DNA from 3 places in the Jeongeupia sp. USM3 genome. Region 2 is predicted to be linked to each of the others. Evidence: predicted binding sites of a transcription regulator. Region 2 holds the regulator's gene; each other region holds the start of a gene.
The links. Region 2 encodes sigma-54, which starts transcription at its own class of promoters, with help from an activator protein. Its sites were predicted from a motif close to CTGGCACGCTTCATGCTT; they were not measured.
Positions count from the first base shown of each region.

Region 1: glnK (P-II family nitrogen regulator) is a predicted target of sigma-54. The motif match lies at 2,351-2,368, and genes of this name have one in related genera.
Region 3: flgB (flagellar basal body rod protein FlgB) is a predicted target of sigma-54. The motif match lies at 3,451-3,468, and genes of this name have one in related genera.

Region 1 covers NZ_CP017668.1:2,423,103-2,428,603, reverse strand. The annotation lists gene BJP62_RS11425 (YcnI family protein) at 1-62, opposite strand, end outside; gene amt (ammonium transporter) at 179-1,945, opposite strand; gene glnK (P-II family nitrogen regulator) at 1,973-2,311, opposite strand; gene BJP62_RS11410 (accessory factor UbiK family protein) at 2,566-2,826, shown strand; RNA gene rnpB (RNase P RNA component class A) at 3,127-3,617, opposite strand; gene BJP62_RS11400 (hypothetical protein) at 3,627-4,106, opposite strand; gene pyrC (dihydroorotase) at 4,103-5,149, opposite strand; gene BJP62_RS11390 (sulfurtransferase TusA family protein) at 5,292-5,501, opposite strand, start outside.
Region 2 covers NZ_CP017668.1:2,778,487-2,783,987, reverse strand. The annotation lists gene hprK (HPr(Ser) kinase/phosphatase) at 1-266, opposite strand, end outside; gene ptsN (PTS IIA-like nitrogen regulatory protein PtsN) at 341-808, opposite strand; gene hpf (ribosome hibernation-promoting factor, HPF/YfiA family) at 922-1,251, opposite strand; gene BJP62_RS13150 (RNA polymerase factor sigma-54) at 1,280-2,704, opposite strand; gene lptB (LPS export ABC transporter ATP-binding protein) at 2,982-3,716, opposite strand; gene lptA (lipopolysaccharide transport periplasmic protein LptA) at 3,713-4,306, opposite strand; gene lptC (LPS export ABC transporter periplasmic protein LptC) at 4,281-4,859, opposite strand; gene BJP62_RS13130 (HAD family hydrolase) at 4,863-5,387, opposite strand; gene BJP62_RS13125 (KpsF/GutQ family sugar-phosphate isomerase) at 5,402-5,501, opposite strand, start outside.
Region 3 covers NZ_CP017668.1:1,028,821-1,034,321, reverse strand. The annotation lists gene BJP62_RS04710 (MFS transporter) at 1-842, opposite strand, end outside; gene BJP62_RS18975 (helix-hairpin-helix domain-containing protein) at 950-1,087, opposite strand; gene BJP62_RS04700 (mechanosensitive ion channel family protein) at 1,229-2,851, opposite strand; gene BJP62_RS04695 (DUF2325 domain-containing protein) at 3,003-3,332, shown strand; gene flgB (flagellar basal body rod protein FlgB) at 3,507-3,911, shown strand; gene flgC (flagellar basal body rod protein FlgC) at 3,920-4,333, shown strand; gene BJP62_RS04680 (flagellar hook assembly protein FlgD) at 4,358-5,029, shown strand; gene flgE (flagellar hook protein FlgE) at 5,139-5,501, shown strand, end outside.

The DNA of each region.
Region 1 (5,501 bases), 360 kb from region 2:
AGCATCACATGCGCTTGGGCGCTGCCGGCGAGCAGCGCCAGCACCACGGCGGAACGGATCATCGCGCTATTCCTTGAAAGGGATCCGCGAGTCTAGCCGCGAATGCGCCGATGACCGGTCATCGGCGGCGAACGTAAAAAAGCCCGCCTTGCGGCGGGCCGTCGAAGCATTGCAACGATCAGAGATTGTAGGCCTTTTCGCCGTGGCTGGTGACGTCGAGGCCTTCGCGCTCTTCGTCCTCGCGGACACGCAGGCCGATGACCAGGTCGACCAGCTTGTACGCGACGAGCGAAACGATGCCCGACCACAGGATCGTGACGCCAACGCCGATCGCCTGGATCTTGACCTGGTTGCCGATCGAATAGCCTTCGGCCACCTTGTTGGCGACGTAGTCCCACACGCCGGTGCCGCCGAGGTCCGGCGAGGCGAACACGCCGGTCAGGATCGCGCCGAGGATGCCGCAGACGCCGTGGACGCCGAACACGTCGAGCGAATCGTCGGCGCCGAGCAGGCGCTTCAGGCCGTGCACGCCCCACAGGCCGGCGACACCGGCGATCAGGCCCATGACCAGACCGCCGCCGACGCCGACAAAACCGGCGGCCGGGGTGATGACGACGAGGCCGGCGACGGCGCCCGATGCGGCACCGAGCAGGGAGGGCTTGCCCTTGAGCAGCCATTCGGCAAACAACCACGACAGTACGGCGGCAGCGGTGGCAACCCAGGTGTTGACGAAGGCGAGGGCGGCGGTACCGTTGGCTTCGAGCGCCGAGCCGGCGTTGAAGCCGAACCAGCCGAACCACAGCAGCGAGGCGCCGATCATCGTCATCGTCAGGCTGTGCGGCGCCATCGCTTCGCGGCCGAAGCCGACGCGCCTGCCGACCATGAAGGCACCGACCAGGCCGGCAACGGCTGCGTTGATGTGGACGACGGTACCGCCGGCGAAGTCGAGGTCACCCTTCTGGAACAGCAGGCCCGCGGTCGCGTTGGCGGCATCGGCGGCGGCTTGCGAGGTGTACGCATCCGGACCGGCCCAGTACCAGACCATGTGGGCCATCGGCAGGTAGGCGAAGGTGAACCACAGCACCATGAACACCAGCACGGCCGAGAACCTGGCGCGTTCGGCGAACGACCCGACGATCAGCCCGCAGGTGATGCACGCGAACGCGCCCTGGAACACGACGTAGACCAGCTCGGAGACGCCGACGCCCTTGCTGAACGTTGCAGCGATCGAATCCGGCGTCACGCCCTTGAGCATCAGCTTGGAGAAGCCGCCGAAGAAGGCGTTACCTTCGGTGAACGCCACCGAATAGCCGTAGATCACCCACAGCACCGCGATCAGCGAAAACACCACGAACACCTGCACCAGCACCGACAGCATGTTCTTGCTGCGCACCAGGCCGCCGTAGAACAGCGCCAGACCCGGGATCGACATCAGGATCACCATGCTCGCCGCGACGATCAGCCATGCGTTGTCGCCCTTGTTGACGGTCATCGTCGGCGCGGCGGCCGGTGCTTCGGCGGCGACGGCTTCGGCGCTGGCCGGTGCGGCGGCCGGCACGGCCACGGCGATCTCGACGCGACGTGCCTCGTTCGCGTCACCGCCGCCGGTCGTCACCGCCGGTTTTTCCAGGCTGATCTGCGCATCGGCCAGACCGGCCTTGACCAGCAGGTCCTTGACCGCCAGCGCGCGCTGCTTGGCCAGCTCGGCATTGGCCGCGGCGTCGCCGCGCTCGTCGTGGAAGCCGGCGATGCTCAGCACGACCTTGCCGTCCGCCTTGGCGAAATCGACCAGCGGCTGCGCCGCCGTCGCCGCGTCGGCGGGCAGTTCGGCCTTGCCGGTCTCGAAGTACAGTTTGGCGGCTGCCGGAGCATCCGCCGCCAGCGCCGCGCCGGCGAGCATCAGCCCGCACAGCAGCGCCATGAATCTTGCCAGCCAGGTTTTCATGCTTCTCTCCTTCCCGCGTCTTTTTAGTTAGATGGCCGCTTCGCCGGTTTCGCCGGTGCGGATGCGCACGACGTGCTCGAGATCGAAGACGAAGACCTTGCCGTCGCCGATCTTGCCGGTGTTGGCGGCCTTTTCGATCGCTTCCAGCGTCGCGTCGAGCTGGTCGTCGGCAATCGCGACCTCGAGCTTGACCTTGGGCAGGAAGTCGACGATGTACTCGGCACCACGGTAAAGCTCGGTGTGGCCCTTCTGACGGCCGAAGCCCTTCACTTCGATGACCGTGAGCCCCTGTACGCCGATCGCGGACAGCGCCTCACGCACTTCATCGAGCTTGAACGGCTTGATGATGGCGGTGACGAATTTCATGGGAGACTCCTTGGAAACAGGACGATGACGTAGAAGGTCTAGCAGAAAGCGTGCCAATCGCCGGGAAACACGATGGCCGGCCCGGATCACCGGTGCAGCCGTTGCAAACGCACCGACTCGGCGCAGCCGACGCGGGCTGCACCATGCCGGCGCACCGCCTCGGTGCCTGCGCCGGGACGCAACTTCGCCGCCACGGCGCGGTCTACCCATCTGCTAGACTTCGAGCCTGCCCAGCCCAATACGGAGAGAAAGCCATGCTGAAAGAAAAATTCTTCGACGAGATCTCCAGCAAGATTTCCGAAGCGATCGCCGCCAGCCCGGCCAAGGACGTCGAGAAGAACGTGCGCGCGATGATGGCGAGCGCGTTCACCCGCATGGACCTCGTCACCCGCGAGGAATTCGAGATCCAGCAGGACGTGCTGGCGCGGACGCGCGAGAAGCTCACCGAACTCGAAGCCCGGGTGAATGCGCTGGAAGGGAAGCTGCTGGCCGGCAACCCGCAAGACGCCCTCTGAGGCGTGCGCAGGCTGCTGCGCGACCGAATCCCTGCGTCGTGCGCGCCTCGCAATCCTCATGGACAACACGTCCATTCCGGTTGCTGCGGTGCTGACTCCTTGGCCTTCGGCCGCTCGCGACGCCTGCCCGCGCTCCAGCCGCAGGCTTTGGTTTCACTTCGGGCGACGTCAAGTGTCTCGCTCGCCCGCTGAAGCAGCTCGGCCCCTTGTGGCGCACGGTATGCATGCTGCGCCGCTGAATAAGCCGCTGAACAGACGTAAAAAAGCCGAGGTTTTCACCTCGGCTTTTTTGTTGCGATCGGGCGAAGCCGGCCTGTAAGCCGGGTTCTGTTCGCACGGCGAACCGTGCGCGACCGCCATTCCTCTAGGCGCAGCGTTACCACTGCACTCAAGCAACCTACCCGCAGGCTCGACGGGCCGCCTCAACGCCTGCTGCTTGGTCTTGCTCCGGATGGGGTTTACCCTGCCGGCGACTGTTGCCAGCGCCGCGGTGCGCTCTTACCGGCCCCTTGCGGGGCTTCCCCGACGGGAACACCTTTTCACCCTTGCCTGTACGCGGTCCCGATCGCTTCAACCGACCGTTCAACCCGACCCACCCAGTCTGCAAGCACCCTGAGTGGGTGGACTTTGCGCCGCTTGCGCGCCGCGAAGTCCCCGCCATCGGCGGTTCAGCTCTCTGTTGCACTTTCCGTCGCCTCGCGGCGCCCGGCCGTTAGCCGGCATCCTGCCCTGCGGAGCCCGGACTTTCCTCCCCCCCGATTGCCCGGGGCGGCGACGATCCGGCCGGCTTCGCGGCGCCATTATCCCGCGTTCAGCACCTCGCCGGCAAACGGAAGTCCGCCGGCCTCGGCCAGCGCACGCGCCAGCGCCAGTTGCCGGGCGCGGCCGCGGCGGGTTGCGCGGCGGTGGGAGAAGGCGAAACGGCGGCCGCCGTCGCCCTCGACCAGCACCCACAGCGTGTCCGGACCGACGAGGTTCGGGTCGGTTTCGAGCACCACCTGCCGGTAGTTCGACACCGGCTGGCGGCGGGTATACACCGGCACGATGCCGAGCAGCATCGTACGGCGCACGAACTCGTTGCCGCTGAGGCGGCGCTCGCTCGGCAGCGCCCAGAACACCGCGGCCAGCGCGAGCATCGTGTACCAGAACAGGCCGAAGAAGGCGCGCTCGAAGTGATCGGGCGCGATCAGCGGCTGCCCCCACCAGCCGGCCAGCGCCAGCACGGCGCCGGACAGCCACCAGCCCGGCCGGGCGATGTCGCGGGCGACCAGTGTCGTCACGCTGCGTGGTCCTGCAGGCGCCAGCCCAGCGTTTCGCCGGCGCGCAGCGGCACGACGTCGTGCTCGCCGAACGGGTAGGCGGCCGGCACGGTCCAGCTTTCCCTGACCAGCGTGACGGTGCCGGTGTTGCGCGGCAGTTTGTAGAAGTCCGGGCCGTTGAAGCTGGCGAAGGCTTCGAGCGCATCGAGCTTGCCGACCGATTCGAACGCCTCGGCGTAGAAGCCCAGCGCCGCGTGCGCCGAGTAGATGCCGGCACAGCCGCACGCGGCTTCCTTGGTGTGCTGCGCGTGCGGCGCGCTGTCGGTGCCGAGGAAGAACTTGCTGCTGCCCGATGTCACCGCGGCCAGCAGCGCCCTGCGGTGTTCTTCGCGCTTGAGCACCGGCAGGCAGTAGTGGTGCGGGCGGATGCCGCCCTGGAACAGCGCATTGCGGTTCATCAAGAGGTGCTGCGGCGTCACCGTCGCGCCGACGTTGTCGCCGGCGGCGAGGACGAATTCGGCGGCCTGGCGGGTGGTGATGTGCTCGAAGACCACGCGCAGGGTCGGCAGCCGCGCGAGCAGCGGCGCCATCACCCGGTCGATGAACGCCGCCTCGCGGTCGAACACGTCCACCGACGGGTCGGTGACTTCGCCGTGCACCAGAAAGGGCAGGCCGACTTCGGCCATTTTCTCCAGCGCCGGCATCACGCCGTCGAGCGCCGACACGCCGGCCTCGGAGTTGGTCGTCGCGCCGGCCGGGTAGAACTTCACCGCGTGGACGAAACCGGACGCCTTGGCGCGGGCGACCTCGTCGGGCGTCAGCGCCCCGGTCAGGTACAGGGTCATCAGCGGCGTGAAGTCGCTGCCGGCCGGCAGGGCCTTGAGGATGCGGTCGCGGTAGGCGGCAGCCAGCTCGACCGTCGTCACCGGCGGCTTGAGGTTGGGCATGACGATGGCGCGGGCGAACTCGCGCGCCGTGTGCGCAACGACCGACGCCATCAGGTCGCCGTCGCGCAGGTGCAGGTGCCAGTCGTCGGGGCGGGTGATCGTGAGTTGAGTCGTCATTGGAAACCTTTGCAAAAGTGGCTGCGCCAGCAAATCGCTGTGTCGGGCGGTGCTCGAAATCCTCATGGACGGCATGTCCATTCCGGTTTCTGCGCGCCTGCCTCCTTGCGCTTCACCGGCTCGCCGACTTTTTCAGCGCTCCCTAGCGCTTGCGGATCAGGAAACGGAATTGGGCTTCGACCGCCGTCGATTCGAGCAGTTCATGGCCGGTCTGGCGGCAGAAGGCGGCGAAATCGGTCGGCGTTGCCGGGTCGGTACAGGTGACGGACAGCGTCTGCCCCGATGCCAGCGTCGCCAGCGCCTTTTTGGTGCGCAGGATGGGCAGCGGGCAGTTGAGGCCGGAGAGGTCGAT
Region 2 (5,501 bases):
GCCATCTCGCTGGCGAACAGCCGTTCGACCGACTCGCGCTGCGCCTCGGGCGACAGGTCGAGGAAGTACTTGGTCTCGGCAATCCCGAGCACCTGGATCCGGTTCGGGTGGATGAAGTTCAGGTGGCCGACCAGCGCGAGGATCGGCTTCTGCTCGGCCGAATCGTTGGTCAGCAGGTTGTTGGCGCCGGACTGCCCCGCGACCCAGGTCAGCCGCAGCTTCTCGGCGTTGTCGATGAAGAGTTGCCTGGTCGTGATCTGCGGCATGGTCGCTCGGGGCTGAAAGAAAACGGGGCGAACGCATTGCGTCGCCCGTTGAGCTTACACGAGGAAGGACGGGCTCAGAAGCCCGCGTACGGCTCCCAGGTCGAAATCAGCTTGTACGCCTGGCCCGGCTCGTCGAACGTCGCGAGCTGCTCGCGCACGGTCTTGTCCGAAAACAGCTGCGCGAGCTCCGAGAGGATCTGCAGGTGCAAGTCGGTCGCATTGGCGGGCACCAGCAGCACGAAGATCAGCGACACCGGCTTGCCGTCCGGCGCGTCGTACGGAATCGGCGCCTTCAGCCGAACGAAGGCGCCGGTCGCCTCCTTCAGGCCCTTGATCCGGCCGTGCGGGATCGCCACGCCCTGACCTAGGCCGGTCGAGCCGAGTTTTTCGCGTGCGAACAGGCTGTCGAAAATCACGCTGCGGGCGATGCCGTGGCTGTTTTCGAACAGGATGCCGACTTGTTCGAACACGCGTTTCTTGCTGCCGACATCCATGTCGAGAAACACGTTCTGGGTCGGCAGTATCTTGGAAATCAGGCTCATTGCGAGAATCCATGAGCAGGAGGAACGTCGAAGCGCATCATTGTATCGCCAGCCGGCCCGTAAACAAAAACGGGAACCCGTTTAACGGGTTCCCGTTGGCAGGAAAAGAACACTTACTCTTCTTCGGATACGACCTGACGGCGGATGCTCTCGCCATCGTGGCCGTTGCGCTTTTCCTTGTGCTTGACGATCTGCCGGTCGAGCTTGTCGGCCAGCGCGTCGATCGCGGCATACATGTCTTCGTCGATCGCCTCGACGTGGATGTCCTTGCCCGGCACGTGCACGGTTGCCTCAATTTTCTGCTGCAGGCGTTCGACCGACAGGACGACGCCGACTTCGATCACCGCGTCAAAATGACGCGTCACCCGGTCGAGCTTGCTCGTGATGTAATCACGGATCGCCGGGGTCACTTCAAGGTGATGGCCGCTGATATTGAGGTTCATAGATCTTCTCCTTACAGGGAAATCGCCGTTACAGGCATTTGCGCAGATTGACGGGAGGGATTTGCATCGCCTCCCTGTATTTGGCAACGGTTCGTCGCGCAACCACGACCCCTTGCCCTGCCAACGCTTCGGCGATGGCACTATCCGACAACGGCTTGAGCTTGTCCTCCGACTGGATCATCTGGCGAATCTGCGCCTTGATCGCAGTCGCCGACGCTTCGCCGCCGGCCTCGGTCTCGACATGACTGCCGAAGAAATACTTGAATTCGAAGATGCCGCGCGGCGTCAGCATGTACTTCTGGGTGGTGACGCGCGAAACGGTCGATTCGTGCAGGTCGAGTTCGGACGCGATGTCGCGCAGCACCAGAGGGCGCATGGCGATCTCGCCATGCTCGAAGAAGGCGCGCTGCTTGTCGACGATGGCCTGGCCGACGCGCAGGATGGTATCGAAGCGCTGCTGGACGCTCTTGACCAGCCACTTGGCTTCCTGCAGCTCGCGGGCCATCGATCCGCCATCGCTGCGCTGCAGAATGTCGGCGTACATCCGGTTGACCCTGAGTTTGGGTCGGGCCGCGTCGTTCAACCGCACTCGCCATTGCCCCTTGAACTTGCTGACCAAGACGTCAGCGACCACATAATGCGACGATTCGTCGCTCCATTGTGCCCCTGGCCGCGGATTCAGGCTGACGATCAGCGCTTGCGCCGCCTTCAGTTCCGTTTCATCGCATTTCAGACGCCGTTTCAACCTAGTGTAGTCCCGTGCCGCGAGCAAATCGAGACTGTCCCGCACGATCTCGAGCGCCAGTTGACGCACGTCAGACACTGGCAACGCTGCGAGTTGAAGTGCCAGCGACTCGGCCATATCTCTGGCGCCGACACCGAGCGGCTCGAGCTGCTTGAGCCGCGCCAGCGCGATCGCCAGGTCATCGGGTTCGAACTCGAACTCGCCGGCAAGTTCCGCCGGCAGCAGCACGAGGATTTCCTCGAGCGGCTGGGTCAGGAAGCCGTCGTCGTCGAGCGCGTCAATCAGCCAGGTCAGCGCCGCGCGGTCGCGCAGCGGAATCGGCAGCAGTCCGGCCTGCGCCAGCAGGTGCTCGCGCAAGGTCAGCTCGCGAGCGATGTTGCTGGCGGGGTCGAAATCATCGTCGTCATCGCCGCCGCTGCGCGCGCCGCCGCCACTACCTTCCCAGCCCCAGTCGTCATTGTCGAATGCCGACTCGCTTGCCGGCGCATCATCGCTGCCGCTGTTCTCGGCCGGCGCCTCGGCGCCGCCTTCGCCCTCGCTTGAGGCGTGATGGTCTTCGCCGCGCTCAAGCAGCGGATTTTCGGCCAGGAAGCGCTCGACCTCCTGCTGGAAATCGAGCGTCGACAGCTGCAGCAGCTTGATCGACTGCTGCAGCTGCGGCGTCAGGTTCAGCTGTTGCGAGAGGCGGAGTTGCAGCGATTGCTTCATTCGCGCGCTTTAGACCCTGTTTACGATCTTTTCACGGCCGCGTTCCGGGCAGTGCCGGTGGCGGGCAAGGCGTGAACCGCGCCGCGGTACGAGTACCGCAAGCGGTTTGCAACGCGGCTCGCCGCCGGCAATGCCCGGAAGCCGAAGGGCCGAGCCGGAAAAAATGCATCCACTGCGTTGTACTCCTTGCCAATAACCGGTTGTTGCCCGCGTCGCACGCCTTGTGGCTGCATTTTTTCCGGCTCGGCGCGGTCGCGAAAAGATCATAAACAGGTTCTTACATCCGGAAGTGTTCGCCGAGGTAGACCCGGCGGACCTGCTCGTCGGCAATGATCGCGCTCGGCAATCCCGACGCCATCACCGAACCTTCGGAAATGATGTAGGCGCGATCGCAGATGCCCAGCGTTTCGCGGACATTGTGGTCGGTGATCAGTACGCCGATACCGCGCTCCTTGAGAAAACGGATGATGCGCTGGATGTCCATCACCGCGATCGGGTCGACGCCGGCAAACGGCTCGTCGAGCAGGATGAAGCGGGGGCTGGCCGCAAGCGCGCGGGCGATTTCGGCGCGGCGGCGCTCGCCGCCCGACAGGCTCATCGCGTTGTTTTCGCGCAGATGCGAGATATGCAGATCCTCGAGCAACTCGTCGAGCCGCTTGGCGCGCTCGACCTTGTCGGCGACGTGCAGCTCGAGCACCGAGAGGATGTTCTGTTCGACCGTCATCTTGCGAAAGATCGACGCCTCCTGCGGCAGGTAGCCGACGCCCATCCGTGCACGCTCGTGCATCGGCAGGTGGCCGATGTCGATGCCGTCGAGCCGGATCTCGCCACCATCCTTGGCGACAAGGCCGACGATCATGTAGAAGCTCGTCGTCTTGCCTGCGCCGTTCGGGCCGAGCAGGCCGACGACCTCGCCGGCGGCAACGTCGATCGACACGTCCTTGACGACGGTGCGCTTCTTGTAGCGCTTCATCAGCCCGCCGGCGCTCAGCACCGCCCTGGTCTCGCTCATTGCGCGTCCTTGCTCCACGAACCGCCGGCCTTCGGTGCACTCGCGACCGGCTTGCTGGCAACGGGCTTGGCCGGTTTAGGTGCGCTGGCGTCCTTTTTCTTCGGCATCAGCGTGATGTTGACCCGGCTGCCCGGCTTGCCGTCGGTCTGAGCCTGGTAGGTCGATGTCGCCATGTCATAGATGATCACGTCGCCGATCACCTCGTCGCCGGTATCGCGACGCACCCAGGCCTTGTTGATCAGCTTAAGGATGCCGGTCTTGCCGTCGTAATCGTAGTGCAGCGAGTTGGCGTCGACCCACTCGCCGGTGTCCATGCGCTGGCGGAACTTGACCGGCTTGCCGTCGCCCAGCGAGAACTGGTTGCCGTCGGCGTCCTGGCGCACGGTGACCTTGTCGGCCTTCAGCGTCATCGTCCCCTGGACGACGATCACGTTGCCGGTATAGACGCCGACGTTGTTCTTCTGGTCGAAGTTGGCGTAGTCGGCCGTGATGTTCATCGGCTTTTCGCGGTCGGCGGTTTCTGCCTGTGCCAGCGGGGCGGCCAGCAGGATCAGCGCCGATAGTTCAGCGGCGCGGCGGCGGCGGGACATAGGTCGTGCTCACTTTGGAGAGTAGTTCCAGGGTTTCCTTGTCGAGGTCGGCATTGAAGCCGACCCCGGACACGGTGTATGCGCCCATCTTGCCGTTGACCGGCGTCTTGGACCAGACGAAGTTCTCTTTCGGCTTGACCCAGACATCCGAGCTGACGACGTCGAGCTGCGGCTTGTCCGCGCTCGGCGCCCGGGTCAGCTTGGCATCGTCGGGAAACCAGACGAGGGTACCATTTTGTTCGGTGCGCGCGCGCCTGCCGACGACGGTCAGCTCTGCCGTATCGGGCTTGGTGTAGTGGATGCGCGGCTGGTCGAGCCAGTTGGTATCGCCGGCCGGATAGTGCCGGAGCCGATCGGCGTAGATCCGTGACAGCAGCTTGCCGTTCACGTCGAAACGGTAGGCGGTCGCGTTCTGCGCGATCAGGTCCGGCTCGTTCGGCCGCTCCGGCCGGCCGATGCCGGGCACCTGCGCGACCTCGTTGAGGATCAGCACCAGCGCACCGAGCGTTGCCAGCAGCAGGATGGGCAGGAGTTTGGTCGACAGGCCGCCCATGGATCAGCGCAGGTAATGGGCGATCAGCCCGTCGTAAGTGCCCTGCGCCTGCATGATCAGCTCGCAGACCTCGCGCACCGCACCATGGCCACCGGCGCGGCCGGTCACGTAGTGGGCATTCTGCAGCACGATTTCGGGCGAATCGGGCACCGCAACGGCGAACGCTGCGCGGCGCATCACCGGCAGGTCGATCACGTCGTCACCCATATAGCCGCACTCGGCCGCGCTCACGCCGGCCGCTTCGAGCAGCTCGCCAAACGTCGCCAGCTTGTCGTGCGCGCCCTGATAGACGAAGTCGATTCCCAGGTTGTTGGCGCGGTGTTCGAGCAGCCTGGATTTGCGACCGGTGATGATCGCCAGCTTCACGCCGGTTTGCTGCAGCATGCGCAGGCCGTGGCCGTCGAGCGAGTTGAACGCCTTCATTTCCTCACCGGCGTCGTTGTAATACAGACCGCCATCGGTCATGACGCCGTCGACGTCGAATATCATCAGCCGCACGGCGCGGGCTTTTTCCATCATCGCTTTCATCCTTGAGTTTCGGGTCAGACGACCCGGGCACGCAGCAGGTCGTGCATGTTCAGTGCACCGGCGAGTCTGCCGGCGTCGAGCACCAGCAGGCCGTTGATCCGGCGGCTTTCCATC
Region 3 (5,501 bases), 1.7 Mb from region 2:
CGGTCCGACAGCCTGCCGACCGGGTAGGCCGACAGGGTGTAGGCGAGCGCCATCACGACCATCGCCAGCGGCACCCAGGTGGCCGACAGGCCGAGTTCCTGTGCGCGCAGCACCAGGAAGGCTTCGCTGAAGCGCGCGAGGGTGAACACCGCGCCGATCAGCACGACCCACCAGTACGCGGGCGAGAACGCGCGCAGCGCCCGCCAGTGGATCGGCGAGCTAAAGCGCCGGCGCGGCGCGGCGGACTCGGGCTCCTGCACGCCGGTGATGATCAGCGCGACGGCAATGAAGGCCGGGATCACCGCAAACCACAGCACCCACTGGATCTGGCCGCCGAGCACGAGCATCAGCGCGATCGCGAGCAGCGGGCCGAGGAAGGCGCCGATGGTGTCCATCGACTGGCGCAGTCCGAAGCACGCGCCGCGGATTTCGGCCGGCGCGACATCGGCGACCAGCGCGTCGCGCGGTGCACCGCGTATGCCCTTGCCGATCCGGTCGAGAAAGCGCGCGGTGAACACGGTGTCGATCGACGTCGCCAGCGGGAACAGCGGCTTGGTCAGCGCCGCCAGCCCGTAGCCGAGCAGCAGCAGCCCCTTGCGCCGGCCGATGAAATCGCTGATCGCACCCGAGAACACCTTGACCGCCAGCGCGGTCGCCTCGGCAATGCCCTCGATGATCCCGACCGTCAGCGCGCTCGCGCCGAGCGTGCCGACGAGGAACAGCGGCAGCAGCGCGTGGGTCAGCTCGGACGAGAGGTCCATGAACAGGCTGACGAGGCCGAGCGCCCAGACCGTGCGTGGAATGGCGGGCCGGGCGGCGGTGGCGGACGGGAGGCGGTGCATGGTCGGCGGGCAGGCGGGAGATGGGCCGAATCTAGCACCGAAAACGGCGGCCTGCGTTTGCCGCAGCCCTCATTCGCCGGCGCGGGCCGGTGGCCGGTGCAAAGGGTTCAGCACGGGCCGGACAGGCGGCGCTTGCGCTCGGCCGTGTAGTGCCACCACGGCCGCGGCGCTTCGCCGTCGGCAAAGCGGACGATCGGGATGAAGACATCGAGCATGCACGGATCCTGCCGGGTTGCGGTGGCCATGCCAGCAGCTCGTACAGCGCGTACGGATCGCGCCCGGCCAGCTGGCCGGGCTCGGTGATGCCGATCAGCCGCAGGTCGGCCGCGCATGCCTTGGCAGGTCCTCAAAGACGCGGCCCCTGGTGCGGTCGACCCTGGCCGGGTTCACGGCCGGGCGCCTTCGGGCCGCTGCGCCGGCGCGAGGTAGAAGTCTTCCGGTTTGACCATCTTCGGCGTCTCCGGGTCGGCTTCGTAGTTCGGCGACATGATCTGCACGCCGTATTCGTTGAATACGTCCTGCACATTGCCGTGCAGTTCGGACAGGATCTGCAGCCGCAGGCGCGGTTCGTCGAGCGCGAAGCGCAGGTGGTATTCGACGTAGAAGTCCGACAGCGCGGTCTGGTAGACCACCGACGACGGATCCTGCCGCAGCCCCGCGGTGCGGCGGGCGGCTTCGAGCAGCATCGCGTGGACCTGGCGCCACGGCGTGTCGTAGCCGATGGTGACGGCGATCTTGCAGATCACGCCGCCGCCGCGCGCCAGTCGCGAGAAGTTCTTCACGCTCTGGCTGACCAGCACCGAGTTCGGGATGCTGACCTCCTCGCGCAGATTGGTGTGGACCTTGGTCGCGAACATGCCGATCTCCATCACCGTGCCTTCCTCGTCGCCGATCTGCACGTATTCGCCGACCTTGATCGAGCGCGAATAGATCAGGATCAGCCCCGATGCGAACTGGCCGACGACGCTCGACGCGCCGAGCGAGACCATCAGGCCGACGATGACGCTCAGCCCCTTGAACGCGTCGGTGTTCGCGCCGGGCAGGTAGGGGTAGATCATCGCGACGGCGAACAGCCACGCGGCAACCGACAGCAGCTTGCGCGTCGTCGCGGCGGTGTCGGCGTCGAAGAAGCCGAGCTGGACCCGGCCCGATTCGACCTGGACGAACAGGTAGTTGATGCCGCGGACGGTCCAGCGCGTCAGCAGCAGGATCAGCACGACGACGGCCAGGCTCGGCAGCGCCGAGAGGATGGCGACGGCGAACTGGCTCAAGAGCTTGAGCACCGCCGCATCGAGCTGCTCGCCCCAGATCCGCGTATACGGAAACTGGCGCAGCACGTACGACATCCACACATAGCCGAGCGCCAGCGCGCTCGGCCAGAACACCAGGTAGCCGACCAGACGCAGGCTGAGCTTGATCAGCCGGATCGGCACGACGTTGCGCACGTCGCGCAGCTTGTGGATCAGCTTGGCAAGCACGAAGCGCAGCAACTGGTTCCACAGCAGCCACAGCCGGTTCAGCAGCCACAGCGACAGCGCGAACAGCAGCGTTGCCGCGGCCGCCTTGGCGATCGCGAACAGCCATTGCTGCGGCTGGTTGAAGCCGCGGGCGTCGTTGAACAACTCGGTCAGCGCCGCCTTCGAGTGCTCGAGGTTGCCGTTCAGCGTTTCGCCGGACAGCGTGTCGACGTCGGCGCTGCTGACGAAGAACAGCGGGTTGCCGTCGTACAGCAGCGCGCCGCCTTCGACGTTGGTCCGCGTTTCGAGCTTCAGCGGCGTGGCGTCGCCGAGCAGCCGGCGGATGCGCTTGTCGGCGGCCTCGAGGCGCTGCTGCGGCGTCGAGCCGAGCAGATTGCTGCGGAAGGTGGCGATGTTGCGGTTGTTGATCGTCAGCGTGGCTTCGGCCGTGGCGACGGTCGATGCCGCGGGGGTCGAGATTGCCGGGGCCGACGCATCGTCGGCGTGGGCGAACAGGGACAGGCAGAGCAGGAGGAGGGCAAGGAGGCGCATGGGAGTCGGGTTCAGTGGTGGTTTGCCATTCGTCGGGCGGGCGGCCGAGGGCGTCCCATTTCTTTATTGATAATGAATCTCATTTATGTTTGAATGCACTGCACCGGCGGCACAAGCCGGAACAATCTCATCATACATAGGAAGAAAACCGATGAACGCTTACCTTGTGGGCGCCGACGTGCTCGGCAACATCCCCGACCTGCTGGGCCGCTACGGCATTACCATCCACAAGCACGTCTCCGGCCGCCACGCCGCGCACCAGCGCAAGCCGGCCAGCCTCAAGGGGGTCGACCTGATCATCCTGTTCACCGACTTCCTCGGCCACAACGTGATGCGCCACTACCGCGAGTTGGCCAACGAGGAGAACATCCGCTTCGTCGCCTGCCGCCGCTCGGTGTGCTCGCTGTCGCAAACGCTCGACAAGCTCGGCCACTGTGCGACCAACCCGTGCGACACCTGCCCGCAGCGCAAGCTGCACTAGGTGGCATGCACCACCGGTAATGGATACCCCCGGCAGCAGGGCGGCAAAACTTGCCGCCGTACCGTTGCTAGCAGGCCCGGCCCTCGAAGCCGGGCCTTGTTTTTTCTCGCGGCAACCGGTGGCACGCTTCCTGCTTATATGAGAACTCTCTGATTCATTGCCGGGATTTTTCCGATGCTCGGACGCCTCGACGATTACTTCAAACCGCAGGAAACCGCGCTCAAGCTCCGCAGCGAGCGGCAGCAGGTGCTGGCGGCGAACATCGCCAACGCCGACACGCCGAACTACAAGGCGCGCGATTTCGACTTCGGCGCCGCGTTCAAGGCCGCGATGGGTGGCATTGCGCAGCCTGCGATGAAGCAGACCGATCCGCGCCACCTGCAGCCGGTTGCCGCGTTCGACCTGCTGGCGCCGCAACTCGGTTACCGGGTGCCGGCACAGGGCGCGATCGACGGCAACACCGTCGAGATGGACACCGAGATGAGCCAGTTCGCCGACAACACCATGCGTTACCAGGCCGCGCTGACCTTCATGCAGGGCCGGATCTCGTCGCTGAAGAACGCCCTGAGCAATCAATAAGGCCCGCCATGTCCCTGTTCCAGGTATTCGATATCGCCGCCTCGTCGATGCGGGCGCAATCGCAGCGCCTCAACGCCGTCGCCAGCAACCTTGCCAACGCCGAATCGGCAACGAGCTCGAACGGCCAGCCCTACCGCGCCCGTCAGGTCGTGTTCCAGGTTGCGCCGCTGCCCGGTGGCAGCGCCGCCACGCCGGGCGTGCGCGTCGCCGGCGTGATCGAGGACCAGGCGCCGCCGCGGCTGGTGTACGAGCCGGCCAACCCGCTGGCCGACGCCAACGGCTACGTGGCGATGCCCAACGTCAACGTCGTCGAGGAAATGACCAACATGATCTCGGCGTCGCGCTCGTACCAGACCAGCGCCGACGTGATGAACACCGCCAAGACCCTGCTGCAGCGCACCTTGCAGCTGGGCCAGATCTAATCCCGGCGCGAACAGGAGCACACCATGACTGCCGTCAACGCCACCAGCGGTTTCGACTACACCACGCTCAATGCCAAGGCCGACAAGGCCAAGGACCAGGCTGCCGACATGCAGCAGAGCTTCCTGAAGCTGCTGATCACGCAGATGCAGAACCAGGACCCGATGAACCCGATGGACAACGCCCAGACCACGTCGCAGATGGCGCAGATCAACACGGTCACCGGCATCCAGCAGCTGAACGCGACGATGACGCAGATGATGGCGGGCATGGCCGGCACGCAGGGGCTGCAGGCGGCGGCCGTCGTCGGCAAGGACGTGATGGCGCCGGTCAAGGGGCTCGAGTACCCCGGCAAGGACGGCGTCGACCTCGGCGTCGAGCTGCCGGCCGGCCACAAGGGCACCCAGCTGGCGATCGTCGATGCGGCCGGCAACGTGATCGAGAAGGTCGACATCCCCGCGTCGCAGACCGGCTACATCAACGTCAAGTGGGACGGCAAGCTCGCCGACGGCACGCAGGCACCGGCCGGCTCCTACCACGTGCTCGCGGCCAGCATCAACGCCGCGGGCAAGGAGCAGTCGATCGACGTGTTCGGCTGGCAGAAGGCCGCCAGCGTCACGCTCGCCGCCAACGGCACCAAGGTCCAGCTGGCCGACGGCAGCATCGTCGACTTCACCAAGATCAAGCAGCTGCGCTAAGCGCGATTGCACTGGGTTTGCGCCCGCAGGAAGTGCCCTTGGGGCATTAACCGCTTTGTGCGTTGAATTCGAATGAGAATGGCCGGCTTGCCGGCCAACGGAGGCAGTAATGGGTTTCCAGCAGGGTTTGAGCGGTCTGAACGCGTCGTCCAAGAGCCTGGACGTGATCGGCAACAACATCGCCAACGCCAGCACCGTCGGTTTCAAGGGCTCGCGCGCCGAGTTCGCCGACATCTACGCGGCGACGTTCGCCAATTCGGGCACGCTCGCCGGCATCGGCACGCGGCTCGACAACGTCGCGCAGCAGTTCGGCCAGGGCAACATCAGCAGCTCGAGCAATCCGCTCGATCTGGCGATCACCGGCAACGGCTTCTATCGCGTCGTCGATCAGGCCGGCAACGTCAGCTACACCCGCAACGGCCAGTTCCAGCTCGACCGCAGCGGCTACATCGTCAACGGCAGCCAGCGGCTG